Regions from separate parts of the Bilifractor sp. HCP3S3_D3 genome, predicted to be linked through region 2. Evidence: predicted binding sites of a transcription regulator. Region 2 holds the regulator's gene; the other holds the start of a gene.
What was found. Region 2 encodes Rex, which represses fermentation and respiration genes when NADH is low (regulators of the CRP and FNR family bind a similar motif). Its sites were predicted from a motif close to ATTGTTAANTANTTAACAAT; they were not measured.

Region 1: the regulator Rex is predicted to act here: its motif matches at 3,244-3,263, upstream of ACTNDI_RS02485 (butyryl-CoA:acetate CoA-transferase).

The regions. Positions count from the first base shown of each region.
Region 1 is NZ_JBQHWP010000003.1:38,281-42,942, reverse strand. It holds gene pheT (phenylalanine--tRNA ligase subunit beta) at 1-162, shown strand, start outside; gene ACTNDI_RS02500 (histidine phosphatase family protein) at 182-886, shown strand; gene queA (tRNA preQ1(34) S-adenosylmethionine ribosyltransferase-isomerase QueA) at 873-1,901, shown strand; gene ACTNDI_RS02490 (DegV family protein) at 1,996-2,862, opposite strand; gene ACTNDI_RS02485 (butyryl-CoA:acetate CoA-transferase) at 3,322-4,662, shown strand, end outside.
Region 2 is NZ_JBQHWP010000008.1:110,798-115,459, forward strand. It holds gene ACTNDI_RS06615 (NADP-dependent isocitrate dehydrogenase) at 1-901, shown strand, start outside; gene ACTNDI_RS06620 (ABC-F family ATP-binding cassette domain-containing protein) at 1,009-3,045, opposite strand; gene ACTNDI_RS06625 (redox-sensing transcriptional repressor Rex) at 3,232-3,873, shown strand; gene ACTNDI_RS06630 (NAD(P)H-hydrate dehydratase) at 4,077-4,662, shown strand, end outside.

The DNA of each region.
Region 1 (4,662 bases), on a different contig from region 2:
GATATCTATGAGGGAGAACAGGTTGAGGCAGGACATAAATCCATGGCTTATTCGCTGACATTCCGTTCCAGAGAAAAGACGCTGGAGGAGTCGGATATCGCGGCATCAATGAAGAAGATTCTGAACGGACTGTCAGGTCTCGGCATCGAACTCCGGCAGTAATGTAAGAGGAGAGGTAAAGGTGAAAATATACGCAATCCGGCATGGCGAAACATCCTGGAACAAAGAAAGACGACTGCAGGGGCAAAAGGGCAGTGATTTGGACAGCGAGGGAGTATTGCTCGCGGAGATGACGGCGGAAGCACTTCGGGAAGTGAAATTTGATATCTGCTACACAAGTCCTCTGGTTCGTGCCCGTCATACGGCTGAAATTATTCTCGCGGACCGCAAGGTTCCGGTGATTCCGGAGCCGAGAATTGAGGAAATCGGATTCGGAGTCTGGGAAGGATTGTGCTGCGATGCGGATCATCCGGAGAGAATGCAGATTCCGCTGCATGAGTATATCCGGTTTCAGGAGGATCCGCTTCATTATATTCCGCCAGCGGGCGGGGAACGGATACAGGATGTTCTGGAGAGAACTCATAGTTTTTATGAGGAGCTGATTCACAACCCCGATCTGCAGGACAAAACCGTACTGGTATCCTCACATGGCTGCGCCGTCCGCGCTTTTCTGAACAATGTATACGAGGACAAAAAAGATTTCTGGCACGGAGGTGTGCCGATGAACTGCTCCGTCAGCATTATTGACGTGGAAAACGGAGTGGGAAGGCTGGAGGCATCGGATCAGGTATTTTATCCGAAAAAATACTATCACAGTTTTTACAAGCATCCGTCAGATGCCGGTGATCAGAAGGAGAAAAAGAAACATGCCGATGAAAACAAGTGATTTCTATTACGACCTGCCGCAGGAACTGATTGCCCAGGACCCGCTGGAGGACAGAAGTTCCTCCAGACTGATGTGCCTGAACAGAGAGACCGGAGAGGTGCGGCACGAACACTTCACACAGGTGATAGATCATCTGACAGATAAGGACTGTCTGGTCATCAATGATACAAAGGTGATTCCTGCCCGTCTTTACGGGACCAAGAAGGATACTGGCGCGGTGATCGAGGTTCTGCTTCTGACACGGAAGAAGGATAATATATGGGAGACGCTGGTGAAGCCCGGAAGGAAATGCAAGGTTGGAACGGAACTTGTTTTCGGACACGAGGGAATCCTGACAGGCACCGTCGTTGATGTGACGGAAGACGGAAACCGGTTTATTCAGTTTCATTATGAGGGAATTTTCGAGGAAATTCTGGACAAGCTCGGAGAGATGCCTCTTCCGCCGTACATCAAACACAAACTGAAGGACCGCACCAGATATAATACCGTCTACGCGAAGAATGACGGATCGGCAGCGGCACCGACGGCAGGGCTTCATTTTACAAAGGAACTGCTTCAGCAGATCCGGGACAAGGGCGTGAAGATTGCGCATGTGACGCTTCATGTGGGCCTCGGCACCTTCCGTCCGGTAAAGGTGGAGGATGTCACGAAGCATCAGATGCATTCCGAGATGTATATTGTAGAGCCGGATCAGGCAAAAATCATCAATGATACGAAGGCAGCAGGAGGCCGGGTGATCTGTGTGGGCACAACCAGCTGCCGCACACTGGAATCCGCGACAGATGAGAATGGAATCCTTCAGCCGGGCAGCGCCTGGACCAGCATCTTTATCTATCCGGGCTATCAGTTCAAGATCATGGACGGACTGATCACGAATTTTCACCTCCCGGAATCCACACTGATCATGCTGGTATCCGCGTTTGCGGGTAAGGACAATATCATGAATGCGTACCGCATCGCTGTGCAGGAAAAATATCGCTTCTTCAGCTTCGGGGATGCGATGCTTATAGAATAATAGCAAAATCTCATTATTTGCGGTTTGCGGCCGCCTGTGGCCGTAAACACGATTAAGGGCGGCTGTTTTGCTTATGCAGAACAGCCGCCCAAGCTTATACAGTGACCGCAGCGATGCCCATGGCACCTTTTCCGCCGTGGCAGGAAATGGTGCAGCCGGTCATGACATACTCAGTATTCCGGAATCCACTCTCGATGGCGATTTCCTTCATGCGGTCCAGAACATCCTGAGCGAGTCCCTTTCCGTACATCAGATACAGGGTATCCTTGCGGCAGTCATAACGGCTGAGAAAATCCCGATAGAACTTATCGACAATCTTGCGCATGGAACCCCGGTATTTCCTGGTTGCGATCAGGTGACCGGTGCTGTCAATCTCGATCAGAGGTTTCAGATTGAGGATGTTGGCGGCAATGTATGAGGCATTGGATACTCTTCCGCCAGCCCGCAGATATGCGAGTGTCGCCGGGATGAACTGGCATTCGATATGATCTGAGATGGATCGGAGTTCATCCGCGAAGGCGCTGTAATCGGTGATATGCTCCCCGCGTTCCCGGATCAGACGGTATGCTTCTGAAATGTAAGCGGTGCAGCCTCCGGATACAGACTTTGTATCAATCAGATAGACATCCTGAAAACCCTCGTCATCAATGGCAAGCCGGGCGTGGTCATATGTGCTTGATGCGGCGGCAGAGTAGGCAAAGTGATAAATCACACATCCGGGATGCTCTTCCTGCAGCTTGTGGAAAAAGTCGATGTATTCGCCTTCATTTACCGCGGATGTCGTCGGTATCCTCCCGGTTTCGTCAAAATAGTCAAAAACGCGGTCAATCGGAAAATGACCGTCGTCAAATGACTCGCCGTTCATAATGACATGCATTGGAACAACATGGATCTGATATTTTTGTACAAGTGATTCCGGAAGATCGGATCCGCTTTCTGTTGATATGAGAATCTCTCTCATATATATTCTCCTGTCCAGCGCCATGAATTTGAGTTGTTGCAGACGCTTAAACTCAGTATATCCTTTTTCGAAAGAAATGAACAGTGCAAAGCAGGAATTTTCGCTGTTCTTGCTGTTCCGGTCAGACTGTTGGTGGAAAATTGTTCCGTTTGTGGTGCTTCCTTCGGCAGGGCTGTTCCATGAAGACTGCCCTTGAGGTGTGGCGGATAATGTGAAAAAACTGTCTTTTCTAACTGTGATTGGTAACCAATGCAAAATTATATACAGAACCGGATGTAAACGGAAAATGGAGGAGGCGAAGAAACAGAAAGACAATAGCGGGAAAAGAAAATAGCAGAAAAATAATTTACATCTGTCACAAAAATGGTAAAATACAGATAGGTTGTTAAAAAAATATCATAAAAACGCGATCCCTGAAAATGGAAACGGAAAGGCGTCTGGAAGAGGAGGAATGAGCTGATGAATTACGATGAAAAGTATAAAGAGAAACTGGTAACGGCCGAGAAAGCAGCTTCCGTGATAAAGAGCGGCGACTGGGTTGATTACGGATGGTGTGTCGGTACGAATGTCGCGGTTGATAAAGCTCTGGCAAAGAGAATGCCTGAGCTTCATGACGTGAACATCCGCGGCGGTGTTCTCTGTCATGCTCCGGCTATCTTCGGAATTGAAAATCCGGCGGAGCATTTTATCTGGAACAGCTGGCATATGAACCCGGTGGAGAGACATTCGGTCTCCAAAGGTTTCTGTTTTTATACGCCGCTTCGTTATTCTGAGCTGCCGCGCCTCTACAGAGAAAGCACGATGCCGCTGAATGTGGCAATTTTTCAGGTATCGCCAATGGACAAACACGGCTACTTTAATTTCGGTCCCTGCGCGAGTCAGATGAGCGCTGTTGTGGAGACGGCAGATATCGTAATCGCAGAGGTGAACAAAAACATGCCGGTATGCCTCGGAACCCGGGATAATTACGTGCACATCGACCAGATCGATATGATCGTCGAGGGAGATGATCCTGCGATTGACGAGGTGCCGGCAGGAGGAGAGGCCAGCGATGTGGATAAGGCGGTCGCGGAGCTTGTGGTACCGGAAATTTCGGACGGCGCCTGCCTGCAGCTGGGCATCGGCGGAATGCCGAACGCGATCGGCAAAATGATTGCAGAAAGTGACCTGAAGGATCTTGGTATACACACGGAGATGTATGTGGATTCCTTTGTAGATATGGCAGAGGCAGGCAAAATTAACGGATCAAAGAAGAACATTGACCGGGGGCTTCAGGTATACGCTTTCGGCGCCGGTACCAGAAGAATGTACGATTATCTGGACGGAAATCCGGAATGTATGGCTGCCTCTGTCGGATATGTCAACGACATCGATACCATCGGCGCGATTGACAATTTTATCTCTATTAATAACGCTGTGGACATTGATCTTTACGGACAGGTTAACGCCGAGAGCGCAGGGATCAAGAATATTTCGGGAGCCGGCGGACAGCTTGACTTTGTACTCGGAGCGTATAAATCCAGGGGCGGCAAGAGCTTTATCTGCCTGTCGTCCGCGTACAAGGACAAAAAGACCGGGGAGATCAAGAGCCGGATCCGTCCGACGCTGACCCCGGGAAGCGTGGTTACAGATACCCGCGCGAACACGATGTATATCGTGACCGAATATGGAAAGGTCTGCCTGAAGGGGCTCTCCATGTGGCAGAGAGCGGAACAGCTGATCAATATCGCACATCCGAAGGTACGGGATGAACTGATCCGTGAGGCGGAGAAAATGAACATCTGGAGACGGTCCAATAAG
Region 2 (4,662 bases):
CGGCACCGTGTTCCGCACACCGATTATCGTAAAGGGAATTGAACCGGTAGTCCGCTGCTGGAAAAAGCCGATCACCATCGCCCGTCACGCTTACGGAGATGTCTACCGCAACGTAGAGATCCGTGTTCCGAAGGCAGGTAAGGTTGAACTGGTGTATACCTCCGACGACGGTGAAATCACGAAGACAGAGCTGGTTCACAAGTTTGACGGACCGGGTGTCGTACAGGGCACACATAACCTGGATGATTCCATCACAAGCTTTGCCAGAAGCTGCTTTGATTTTGCGCTCTCCAGAAAGGAAGATCTCTGGTTTGCCACAAAGGACACGATTTCCAAGACCTATGATCACCGCTTCAAGGATATCTTCCAGGAGATCTATGACAACGACTACAAGGAAAAATTTGAGTCCTGCGGCATCACCTACTTCTATACATTGATCGATGACGCGGTTGCCCGGATCATGAAATCGGAGGGCGGATTCATCTGGGCCTGCAAAAACTACGACGGAGATGTCATGAGTGATATGCTGTCCTCCGCCTTCGGTTCCCTCGCGATGATGACCTCTGTTCTGGTATCCCCGCACGGATATTTTGAGTACGAGGCTGCTCACGGAACCGTTCAGAGACATTATTACAAGCATCTGCGCGGCGAGGAGACTTCGACGAACTCTGTGGCCACTATTTTCGCATGGAGCGGCGCTCTTCGCAAACGGGGAGAGCTGGACAAGCTCCCGGAGCTTGTCGATTTCGCGAATAAGCTTGAGAAGGCAACCATCACCACCATTGAGTCCGGAAAAATGACCGGAGATCTCGCGAGAATCACAACACTTCCGAATGTGAAGACGCTGAATTCCGAGGATTTCATCCTCGCCATCCGCGACACACTGGACTCCATGCTGTAAATACTTACACGGAAACAGGAACAGCCGCTGTGCAGAGTTCTGAACAGCGGCTGTTCCTGTATTCCACAATCATCTTTTCATTCGGGCCATTATAGAATTCATTCCGGTCATTCCTCGTCGGAAGCTGTCTCCCAGTCTTCATAGAGTTCCTGAAGCCTGTCGTTGTTCGCGTTCTGTTCCTTCGCGAGCTCCTGGCATTTCTGCAGGTCCGTTCCGGTCTCCGGTTTCAGAAATTCTTCGTCGATCTCTTTGTTCCTCGCCTCCAGTTTCTCGATTTCCTCTTCAATTTTACGGATCCGGTTTTCCTTTTTCCGAAGTCTCGCCTGTTCCTCCTTCTGCGCTTTCCAGTCCAGTTTTCCGGAGCCGGAGGAATCCGTGGCTGCCGCAGGAATTCCATCTGCGGCAGTCTGTCCGGCCGGCGCTGATCCGGAGTCTCCTGATTCGGAGCCGGAAGAGGAGAGGGAAGCTGTTCCTGCGCCGCCGGGGCCTTTTCCGCCCGCGCCGTCAGACGCGGGAGAGGAGGCATAGGCACGCGTCAGCTCTTCTTTTTTCTCCATGTAATAATCGTAGTTGCCGATATAGTTGACCAGAGTGTGATTGGTCAGCTCCAGAATGCGGGTCGCCGTCTGATTGATAAAATAACGGTCGTGGCTCACATAAAGCACCGTTCCGGTATACTCATTCAAGGCATCTTCCAGAATCTCCTTGGAGATGATGTCCAGGTGGTTCGTCGGCTCGTCAAGGATCAGAAAATTTGCCTCCGAGAGCATCAGTCTTGCCAGGGATACACGCCCGCGCTCGCCGCCGCTGATGGAAGAGATCTTTTTGTATACATCATCGCCGGTAAACAGAAAGGCAGCGAGAACATTCCGGATCTCTGTTTCGGTCAGCGTAGGATAGTCGTCGGCGATCTGCTGAAAGATTGTTTTCTCCGGGTCAAGCAGCTGCTGCTCCTGATCGTAGTACCCGATATGGACCTTGGAACCGAGGACGATTTTTCCCTCATCCGGCGTCAGAAGACCGTTGATCATTTTCAGTATGGTGGACTTTCCGGTTCCGTTGTCACCGATGATCGCGACCCGCTCTCCACGCTTGATCTCAAAGGACTGATTACGGAAGAGAAGAAGCCCCGGGAATGCCTTGGACAGACCGGCCACGGTGAGCACATCCTTGCCGCTTTCCGTCCTCGGCTTCAGCTCAATGCGCATATCCGCGCTGACTTCCTGCGGCTTCTCCAGAACCTCCATTTTATCGAGCATTTTTTCTCTGGATTCCGCGCGCTTGATTGACTTCTCCCGGTTAAACTGCTTCAGCTTGGTGATGACCGCTTCCTGATGACGGATTTCTGCCTGCTGCTTCGCCCATGCGTTGTACTGTGCCTTGCGCACGATTGATTTCTTCCGGCTGTATTCGTTGTAGTTTCCCTCGAAGCTCATGGATCTTCCGTTTTCGATCTCGATAACCCGCGTGACGATGCGGTTCAGGAAATACCGGTCATGAGAGACAATGAGCACAGTTCCCGGATAATTGATAAGAAAATTCTCCAGCCACTCGATGGAGGAGAGATCCAGGTGGTTGGTCGGCTCATCGAGAAGCAGGATATCCGGCTTTGTCAGCAGGAGCTTTCCCAGAACGACCCGTGTCTTCTGGCCGCCGGAGAGGGAGCGCAGACGGCGGTCAAAATCTTTTTCCTCAAATCCGAGTCCCTTCAGGACGCCTGTGATCTCGCTCTCCGCCGCATATCCGTTCTGGAGCTCAAACTCATGCATCAGCTCTGTATAGCGGTTCATCAGCGAAACGGCCTCTTCGCCCGTGACCGTGTCCATCCGGCGCTCCATTTCCCGCAGACGCTGCTCCATATCGAGGATATCCTGCTTTGCCTTCCGGACCTCCTGATAGATCGTCTCATCGGATTCCATGTCCTGGTACTGTGCCAGATATCCCATGGTCTTGCCGTGTGTGACGGTGACTTCTCCGGTATCCGGGCTGAGAGCTCCGGTAATGATCCGGAGGAGCGTCGATTTGCCCGCTCCGTTCACGCCGATCAGAGCGGCCTTGTCCCTTTCTTCAATATGAAAGGAAATATCCTTCAGGATTTCCTCTGATCCAAATGTCTTGCTGATATTCTGACAGGAGAGAATCATATCTGTCCACCTCACACATTCGTAGCTTTTCCTGTTTGCGTCCCGCCGCTTCTCTGGCGGAGCATTTACCTTCCAATTATACCGAAAAAAAACAACAAAGCAAGGGCACCGGGAAAAAGAGAAATACTTTGACAAAAATTAGACAATTACATATAATGGTAGTAGCTTCAAGGAGGTTTTCTTATTATGAGTCAGAAAGAAATTTCGAAAGCCGTTATCAAGAGGCTGCCCCGTTATTACCGGTATCTCGGTGAACTTCAGGAGGCCGGCGTTGAGCGGATTTCTTCCGGTGAACTCAGTCAGCAGATGAAGGTGACCGCCTCTCAGATCCGGCAGGATCTGAATAATTTCGGCGGTTTCGGGCAGCAGGGCTACGGTTATAATGTGCAGTATCTTCGAGAGGAGATCGCCAAAATTCTCGGACTGGACCGCATACACAATATTATCATTATCGGTGTCGGACATCTGGGACAGGCTCTCGCGAATTATACGAACTTTGAGAAGAACAGTTTCCGTATCATCGGACTTTTCGACAATAATCCCGAATTAAAGGGCAAGGTCATCCGGGGTGTTCCAATCCGTATGACGGACGAGATTCCATCCTTTCTCCGGGAGAATGATGTCGAAATCGCGACGCTGACTCTCCCAAAGGAATACGCCATTGAGGTAAGCAAGATGCTGATCGAAAACGGCATTCACGCCATCTGGAATTTTGCGCACACCGATCTGAACCTTGTGGTACCGAAGAATGTGGCTGTTCAGAATGTTCATCTGTCCGAAAGTCTGATGCGGCTGTCCTACAACCTCAAGACACTCGAAGAGAAGTAGACACCTGCCGATACAAGACGATATAAGAGCCCCTCGCGTAGATGGGGGCTCTTTTTGGAACGGAAAAGAAAATTGTTATCGGATCTCATCAATTGGAGCAGAGAAGAGAACGTTTATCGGATCTCATGAATTGGAGCAGTGAAGAGAACGTTTATCGGATCTCATGAATTGCGCTGTTCTTCAGCAGAAAGGGAGGATACAGAATGAAACTGATCTTGAGTGCAAGGCAGCATCAGGACGCGGATCGAAGCGCTGTCGCGGCTGGAATGCCTTCCATGGTCCTCATGGAGCGGGCGGCACTTGCCTGTGCATCAGAAATTGAAAAACGGCAGTATGACATGGATCGGATCCTCGTCGTCTGCGGAACGGGAAACAATGGCGGAGACGGAGTCGCTGTGGCCCGCGTTCTCTGCGAGGAAGGATACAGCTGCACGGTTTTTCTTGCCGGACCGGAGGAAAAATTCAGTGACCAGCTGAAACAGCAGCTTCATATCATCGAGGGTTTTCCGATCCCGGTCATCCGCGCCCGCAGCACACCGGGCGCGGAACTGGAGGATTTCCATCCGGAGGATTATTCTCTTATTATAGACGCTCTTTTCGGGATCGGGCTGAAACGGGACATCACCGGAATATATGCCGAACTTATTGACCGAATCAATCATTCCGAGCTTCCTGTCGCCGCTGTCGATATGCCGTCCGGTGTCAACACCGACTCCGGCGTGATCATGGGGACAGCTGTCCGTGCGGATCTCACTGTCACGTTCACAACCGGAAAGGCAGGTCTCTACA